Regions from separate parts of the Burkholderia sp. Tr-20390 genome, predicted to be linked through region 1. Evidence: predicted binding sites of a transcription regulator. Region 1 holds the regulator's gene; the other holds the start of a gene.
The links. Region 1 encodes FliA, which starts transcription of late flagellar genes. Its sites were predicted from a motif close to CTAAAGTTTNNNNNNNNNNNGCCGNTA; they were not measured.
Positions count from the first base shown of each region.

Region 2: the regulator FliA is predicted to act here: its motif matches at 2,349-2,375, upstream of G3N98_RS09330 (DUF4088 family protein).

Region 1 is NZ_JAAGPC010000258.1:47-4,276, forward strand. It holds partial or broken gene flhF (flagellar biosynthesis protein FlhF) at 1-1,045, shown strand, start outside; gene G3N98_RS36380 (flagellar biosynthesis protein FlhG) at 1,038-1,856, shown strand; gene G3N98_RS36385 (RNA polymerase sigma factor FliA) at 1,879-2,613, shown strand; S-adenosyl-L-homocysteine riboswitch at 2,722-2,837, shown strand; gene ahcY (adenosylhomocysteinase) at 2,870-4,230, shown strand, end outside.
Region 2 is NZ_JAAGPC010000023.1:35,665-39,894, reverse strand. It holds gene G3N98_RS09350 (CreA family protein) at 1-158, shown strand, start outside; gene G3N98_RS09345 (AraC family transcriptional regulator) at 221-1,120, shown strand; gene G3N98_RS09340 (AzlC family ABC transporter permease) at 1,225-1,992, shown strand; gene G3N98_RS09335 (AzlD domain-containing protein) at 1,989-2,327, shown strand; gene G3N98_RS09330 (DUF4088 family protein) at 2,489-3,274, shown strand; gene G3N98_RS09325 (hypothetical protein) at 3,398-3,799, opposite strand; gene G3N98_RS09320 (RNA-binding S4 domain-containing protein) at 4,070-4,230, shown strand, end outside.

The sequences.
Region 1 (4,230 bases):
GTCCGCCGACGCGGCCGCCGCGGTGGCCGACGCCGTGAAGTCGCGCATCGAGCGGATCGTCAACGATACGGTGATGCAGGAGCTCGGCGAACTGCGCGGGATGATGGCAGAGCAGTTCGACAGCCTGATGTGGCACGACCGCCAGCGTCGCAGCGCCGTGCATGGCGCACTGACGAAGCACCTGTTCGCGGCCGGCTTCTCCGCGCAGCTCGTGCGGATGCTGGTCGACAACATGCCGGCCGGCGACGGCGCGCAGACCTTCGAACAGGCCGCCGAATGGGCGCAGTCGGTGCTCGCGTCGAACCTGCCGGTGCTCGAAAGCGAAGATGCGCTGATGGAGCGCGGCGGCGTGTTCGCGCTGATGGGGCCCACGGGCGTCGGCAAGACGACCACCACCGCGAAGCTGGCCGCGCGCTGCGTGATGCGCTTCGGTGCGAGCAAGGTCGCGCTGCTGACCACCGACAGCTATCGGATCGGCGGCCACGAGCAGCTGCGCATCTTCGGCAAGATCCTCGGCGTGCCCGTGCACGCGGTGAAGGATGCGGGCGACCTCGCGCTCGCGCTGTCCGAGCTGCGCAACAAGCACATCGTGCTGATCGACACGATCGGCATGAGCCAGCGCGACCGCGCGGTGTCCGACCAGATCGCGATGCTGCACGGGGCGAACGCGCCGGTGCAGCGCCTGCTGCTGCTCAACGCGACCAGCCACGGCGACACGCTCAACGAAGTCGTGCAGGCGTACCGCAGCGCGGGCGAGCATCCGGACCTGGCCGGCTGCATCCTCACGAAGCTCGACGAGGCGACCCACCTCGGCGGCGTGCTCGACACGGTGATCCGCTACAAGCTGCCGATCCATTACGTGTCGACCGGCCAGAAGGTGCCGGAGAACCTGTACGTCGCGTCGACCAAATTCCTGCTGAAGAGCGCGTTCTGTGTACCGCGTGACGGCTCGCCCTTCGTGCCGCAAGACGAGGACATGCCGACGCTGCTTTCCGCACTGACCGCACGTTCCACCGCCGAGCTTCACGAGGTGCGATTTGGATAAACGAATCATCGACCAGGCCGAAGGGCTGCGGCGCCTGCTGGCCGGGCGCGCGTCACGCATCGTCGCGGTGGCGGGCGGGCCGGCGGGGGTCGGCTGCACGTCCACCGTCGTGAACCTGGCGGCGGCGCTCGCATCGCTCGGCAAGGATGTGCTCGTCGTCGACGAGCGTGCCGACGTGCATTCGGCCAGCGCGACGCTGGCGGGCGCGTGGCTGCGCGACGGCGAGCGCACGCGGGTCGCGGCCGGCTTCGGCCTGTGCGCCGCGGCGCGGCTCGCGCGCACCGGCTACACCGACGCGCAGCTGAGCGATTTCATCGACGGCCCGGCCGACATCGTCCTCGTCGACGCGCAGCTCGGCGGCGACGGTTCGTTCTCGGCGCTCGCCCGCGAAGCGCACGACGTGCTGGTCGTCACGCGGGTCGCCGCGCAGGCGATCACCGAGGCGTATGCGTGCATGAAGCGGCTGCATTTCGCGCACGCGTTCGCGCAGTTCCGGGTGCTGACCAATCACGTCGGCAGCCACGCGGACGCGAAGACGGCGTTCGACAACCTCGCGGGCGTCGCGAGCCGCTACCTGACGGTGTCGATCGCCGACGCGGGCTGCGTGAGCGCCGATCCGCTCGTCGAGCATGCGCGCGAGCTGACGCGTGCCGCGGTCGACGCGTTCCCGTCGTCGGCCGCCGCGCGTGACTACCGGCAGATTGCCGCCGACCTGCTGTACTGGCCGATGCGCCCGCGTTCGGGTGCGGGCCGTGCCGTGCACGCGGGCGGCAAGCCGTCGTATGAGGCGGGCGCGGCACACGCCGCGTGAGCGCCACCGCAAGGAGAGAGCCATGATGTACAACGCTCAAGGAAAGATGTCCCAGGCCGACGTGCTCGCGCAATATGCGCCACTCGTGCGACGCCTCGGGCTGCAGCTCGTCGCGAAGATGCCGGCGAGCGTCGACCTCGACGACCTGATCCAGGCCGGCATGATCGGCCTGATGGACGCGGCCGGCCGCTACAAGGAAGACCAGGGCGCGCAGTTCGAGACCTACGCGACGCAGCGTATCCGCGGCGCGATGCTCGACGAGCTGCGCAGCAACGACTGGCTGCCGCGCAGCCTGCGCAAGACGTCGCGCGAGGTCGAGCACGCGGTGCACCAGGTCGAGCAGCATCTCGGCCGCTCGGCGAGCGAGACCGAGATCGCGCAGCACCTGAACATGCCGCTCGACGAATACCAGGGGATGCTGCAGGACCTGCACGGCAGCCAGCTGATCTACTACGAGGATTTCGACCGCGCGGCCGACGACGAGCCGTTCCTCGACCGCTACCGCGTCGATCACGCCGATCCGCTGTCGGCGCTGCTCGACGAGCACCTGCGCGAAGCGCTCGTCGAGGCGATCGAGCGGCTGCCGGAGCGCGAGAAGCTGCTGATGTCGCTGTACTACGAACGGGGTCTGAATCTGCGCGAGATCGGCGCGGTGCTCGAAGTGAGCGAATCGCGCGTGTGCCAGCTGCACAGCCAGGCCGTCGCGCGCCTGCGCGCACGGCTGCGCGAACAGGCGTGGGTCGGCGCGGAGTCCTGACCCTTTACTGAAGGCCGCGCGCGCCGACGCCGCGCGCGTGTGCCGGGTGCGCGCCACGTGTGTGCGTGCTTGCGCATTCTGCGCGCCGATTTGCTACAATCCTCTCCGCTTTCCGAGGAGCGTTGCGACGGACCACCCTGCGTCCGCCAGGCTCGGAAGGCTTCACCAAGCAGCCGTGCGGCACAACCGCGTCGGCCCCGCTTCCTGAACGGCGCTCACGTCACCAATCTAGAAACTTTTTAGAAAGGAGGGCGTGATGAACGCCATTATCGATTCCAAAGCTTCCAACGATTACGTCGTCGCCGACATGGCGCTGGCCGGCTGGGGCCGCAAGGAACTGAACATCGCCGAGACCGAAATGCCGGGCCTCGTGCAGATCCGTGACGAATACAAGGCGCAGCAGCCGCTGAAGGGCGCGCGCATTGCCGGTTCGCTGCACATGACGATCCAGACGGGCGTGCTGATCGAGACGCTGAAGGCGCTCGGCGCGGACGTCCGCTGGGCCTCGTGCAACATCTTCTCGACGCAGGACCACGCCGCTGCCGCGATCGTCGAAGCCGGCACGCCGGTGTTCGCGTTCAAGGGCGAATCGCTCGACGAATACTGGGAGTTCTCGCACCGCATCTTCGAATGGCCGAACGGCGAATTCGCGAACATGATCCTGGACGACGGCGGCGACGCAACGCTGCTGCTGATCCTCGGCGCGAAGGCCGAGAAGGACCGTTCGGTGATCGCGAAGCCGACCAACGAGGAAGAAGTCGCGCTGTACAAGTCGATCGCGCAGCACCTCGACGCGGACCCGACCTGGTACTCGACGCGCCTCGCGCACATCAAGGGCGTGACCGAAGAAACCACGACCGGCGTGCACCGCCTGTACCAGATGGAAAAGGACGGCCGCCTGCCGTTCCCGGCGTTCAACGTGAACGATTCGGTCACCAAGTCGAAGTTCGACAACCTGTACGGCTGCCGTGAATCGCTGGTCGACGGCATCAAGCGCGCGACCGACGTGATGATCGCGGGCAAGGTCGCGGTCGTCGCGGGCTACGGCGACGTGGGCAAGGGCTGCGCGCAATCGCTGCGCGGCCTGGGCGCGACCGTGTGGGTCACCGAAATCGATCCGATCTGCGCGCTGCAGGCGGCGATGGAAGGCTACCGCGTCGTGACGATGGAATACGCGGCCGACAAGGCCGACATCTTCGTGACGGCCACCGGCAACTACCACGTGATCAACCACGATCACATGAAGGCGATGCGCCACAACGCGATCGTCTGCAACATCGGCCACTTCGACTCGGAAATCGACGTTGCGTCGACCCGCCAGTACCAGTGGGAAAACATCAAGCCGCAGGTCGACCACATCATCTTCCCGGACGGCAAGCGCGTGATCCTGCTGGCGGAAGGCCGCCTCGTGAACCTCGGCTGCGCGACCGGCCACCCGTCGTTCGTGATGTCGAACTCGTTCGCGAACCAGACGCTCGCGCAGATCGAGCTGTTCGTGCGCGGCAACGAGTACGAGAACAAGGTGTACGTGCTGCCGAAGCACCTCGATGAAAAGGTTGCGCGCCTGCACCTCGCGCGCATCGGCGCGAACCTGTCCGTGCTGTCGGACGAGCAGGC
Region 2 (4,230 bases), on a different contig from region 1:
CGTTCATCTTCAAGACCCTGCACGTCGTGCGCGTAGTCGACACCAAGCGCAACACGATCGTCTACCTGACCTACAGCGACCGCATCGTGAGCGGCAGCCCGAAGAACGCCGTCACCGCGGTACCGATGCCGGCCGGCACGACGATTCCGATCAAGTAAAGCCCGCGCCTGCCGGGCGCGCGAGCGATACACTGTCGATTCGACCGCTCCCGCGCCCGATCATGTCCGCCACCCGCCTTCCCGACTCCGCACGCTACTGGCGCACGCCGCTGCTGCCGGACGCGGATCTCCTCACGGCCACCTATCGCGATCATGCGTTCGCCCCCCACTGGCACGACGCGTACACGATCCCCGTGATTCTCGAAGGAGCGGAGCGCTTCACCTATCGCGGCAGCGGCTATGTCGCCGAAACCGGCTCCGTGCCCGTCATCAATCCCGGCGAGGTGCATACGGGGGCGCGCGCGGCCGACGAAGGCTGGTGCTATCGCGTCAGCTACATGCCGGTCGAATTCATCCGCGAACTCACCTGTTCGATCGCCGGCCGCCCGCAGGACGCGCCGTGGTTTGCGCCCGACGTGATTCGCGACGCCGATCTTGCGGCCCGGCTCACGCTCGCGCACCGGATGATGGAGGCCGGCAGCGAACGCGCACTGCCGTTGCAGACGCACGGGCAGCCGGCGCATGATCCGGCGACCGGTGCACCGCGCGTCTACGATCCGCTCGCCGCCGAAACGGCGATGCTCGACGCGTTGTCGACGCTGATCGTGCGCCATGCCGACGCACAGCCGCGACCGGCCCCGCTCGCGGCGGACGAACCGCGCGTCGACGTCATGCGCGAGCGGCTCGCCGCCGACCTCGTGTGCACGGTGACGCTCGACGAAGTCGCGCAGGCGGCCGGCCTGTCGCCGTTCCACGCGGCGCGCCTGTTCACCCGCACGACCGGCATGCCGCCGCATGCGTGGCGCAACCAGTTGCGCTTGCAGCGCGCGCTGGCGCCGCTGCGCGCGGGCGTGCCCGTCGCCGACGTCGCGGCGGCCAGCGGCTTCGTCGACCAAAGCCACTTCACCCGGCATTTCAAACGCATGTTCGGCGTGCCGCCCGGGCGCTGGCAGGCAAGCTGACGCGCGGCGTCCCGCCCGCCACCGCGATACCGCCGGCATCCCCCCATCCGGCAAGCGCAAGAACATACAAGCCGGCACACCCCCTGCCCGCTATCCTCCCGTTCATGGAGGAGCACCCTTTGAATCCGATACCCGCATCGCCTGCCCGCCGCCCATTGAACGAATGGCTCGACGGTGCGCGCGACACGATCCCGATGATGATCGGCGCCGCCCCGTTCGGCGTGATTTTCGGCACGCTCGTGGGCGGCGGCCCGCTCGCCGCCTGGCATGGCGCACTGATGTCGCTCGCCGTGTTCGCGGGCTCCGCGCAGTTCATCGCGCTCGGCCTGATCGCGGGCAGCGCGAGCTTCGTCGTCGTGCTCGCGACCACGCTGATCGTGAACCTGCGTCACCTGCTGTACAGCGCGACGCTCGCGCCCTATGTCGCCCACCTGCCGCTGCGCTGGCGCGCGACGCTCGGTGCACTGATGACCGACGAGGTGTTCGCGGTCGCCTATGCGCACTACCGGCATTTCCCGCCGGGCGCGATCGGCCCCCACTACTTCTTCGGCTCGGGGCTCGCGATGTACCTGAACTGGCAGGTCTGGACGCTCGCGGGCATCGGCTTCGGCGCGGCATTCCCGGGCCTGCAGTCGCTTGGCCTCGATTTCGCGATGGCGGCGACCTTCATCGCGATCGTCGTCCCCCAACTCGGCACGCTGCGCTATTTCGCGGCAGCCGTGACGGCCGGCACGCTCGCGTACTTCTGGCAGGGCTGGCCGTACAAGCTCGGGCTGCTCGGCGCGGTCGCCGCCGGCGTCGCGGTCGGCGTCGCGCTCACGTTGCTGCACGAACGCACGCGCGCCGGCTCGCGCACGGAGGCCGCATCGTGAGCTACGCGCTGCTGATCCTCGGGATGGCCGTCATCACGTACGCGATCCGCTCGACGCTGTTCCTGTTCGGCGAACGGCTGACCTTCCCGCCGCTCGTGCGGACCGCGCTCGGCTTCGTGCCCGTCACCGTGCTGACCGCGATCATCGTGCCGATGGTCGTCTCGCCGCACGGCGGCACCGCCGAGCTGACCTGGCGCAATCCACAGCTCGTCGGCGCGCTCGCCGCCGTGCTCGTGTCGGCCGCCACCCGCCGCCCGCTCGTGACGATCGCGGTGGGGCTCGCGGTGTTCTTTTTCTGGCAAGGGGTCGTGATGCCCCACTGGCTACCCGCCTGAGTACACACTCGGTCATTCGTACTCAAGTTTCCGCCCGGCGCGCCGATATAGGGAATGAATACCCGCCACCGGCCTCGGCGCGCACCGGTCAGTCGACGCTGCGCCCGTCCCGGTGCGCCGTGCCGGCCGCCGGCTGGCACGGGCCGCCATCGAGACGATTCATGGGCCAGATCACCCTTTCCCTCAAGGACGACACGCTTGAGTCCCTGCGCAAGGACTACGACGCGTTCGTCCGCGTGTCGCTGAAACTCGACCCGCAGTTCGCGACGCCGTCGTTCGAGGATTTCCTGCGCGCCAAGCTGCTCGACAACATGGTGCCGCTGACCGAGCACGCGGTGCAGCGAATGCTGCAGGGCGGCCAGTACGCGTGGGCAAAACGCACGCTCGACAAGGAATTTCCGGACGTCGTCGCGATCCTGATGCGACAGGCCGGCGAATTCGGCTTCGGCTTCGCGTCGCGCTCCGAATGGACCCCCGACGAACTCGCGAAGGCTTGCCGCGACTGGGCGAAAGCGATCGTCGCCGAAGCGCAGGGCGACCCGTCGCTGATCGATCCGCTCGCCTCGCAGATCAAGGGGGCCGCGCAAGACATCCAGACGCTCGAGGAACTGATGCAGACGCCTGCGTGGCGGCTCGCGGAATCGCTGCGACAACGGGTCTACGAGGCCAAGCTCGCATGCGAGATGAGCGTCGGCAGCACCGCGCGCGACAAGCTCGGCGAACTGCGCGGGCTGCTGCGGCTCGGGCTCGCGCACGGTTCGTTCCAGAAGCAGGAAGCACAGCAGATCATGGAGTACCTGCGGCTGCTGAAGCCGGAGATCTTCGTCGAGGAACCGTACGACGTCTTCGCCCGGCTCGCCGCGTGGTTGCGCAGCGTATTCACCCCGGCTGCCGCGCGGCCGGCGCAGGGTCAGCCGGGCCAAGGGCAGAGCCAACGGCGGCCCTAACGGCGCGCCCGAACCCATCGACAAATGAAAGCGGCCCGGTTCGCGCAACGCGAACCGGGCCATCGGATGGCCGCCGTCGCGACGCGCCGTCGAGGGCGAGCGTCGCGCGGCGCCTGCCACCGCTTACTGCGTGGCGCCCTGGGCCGATGCACCGCCTTCCGCGCCGACCGACGCACCGCCTTCGGTTGCTTCGCCGGCCTTCGCCTTGGCCGAGCCGACATGGCTCTTGGCCGACTTCGCGGCATGCTTCGTGTGCTTCTTGGCCGAGTGGACGGCCGACGACGTCGTATCCTTCGCGCCATCGGCTGCCGCGCCGACTGCATCGGTTGCACCGCCTGCCGCATTGCCCGACGCATTCGCGCCCGCACCGCCCTGCATGCCGGCACCGGCACCCGCCGCCGGCGTCTGCGCCTGCACGCCGGCACCGGCTGCGCCCTGCACCGCCGTACCCGTCTGGGCAAATGCGGCCGAAGTGGCGAACGCCGTCAACGCGGCACCGATCAGCATCGTACGAATCTTGGACATGGCAATTCTCCTCAGGAAGTTGTGCGCCCGAACCGCAGCGATGCGGTCCGTTGCGTCCCCCGCCGCAACACGCAGCAGGTACGACAGAAGACCCGCGGCCCGCGCGGCCGGTTCTCGAATCTCTCAGACTGTTACCCACCGTTTCATTTGCTGACGAATGGCTCACACTCCCTAACAACTGCGGGCGGCGGCCGGCCGCGCTCGCGCGCAGGCCCGCGGTGCCGTATGATGCGAGGCGATTCCTCCCGCGCTTTGCGCACCTTCTTCGTCATGCCCAATCTGGATTTCACGCTGACCGGCGAATACGTCGAGCTGCACAACCTTCTCAAGATCACCGGCCTCGCGGACAGCGGCGGCACCGCGAAGCTGATCGTCGCGTCCGGCGCGGTGAAAGTCGACGGCGCGGTCGAGCTGCGCAAGACCTGCAAGAT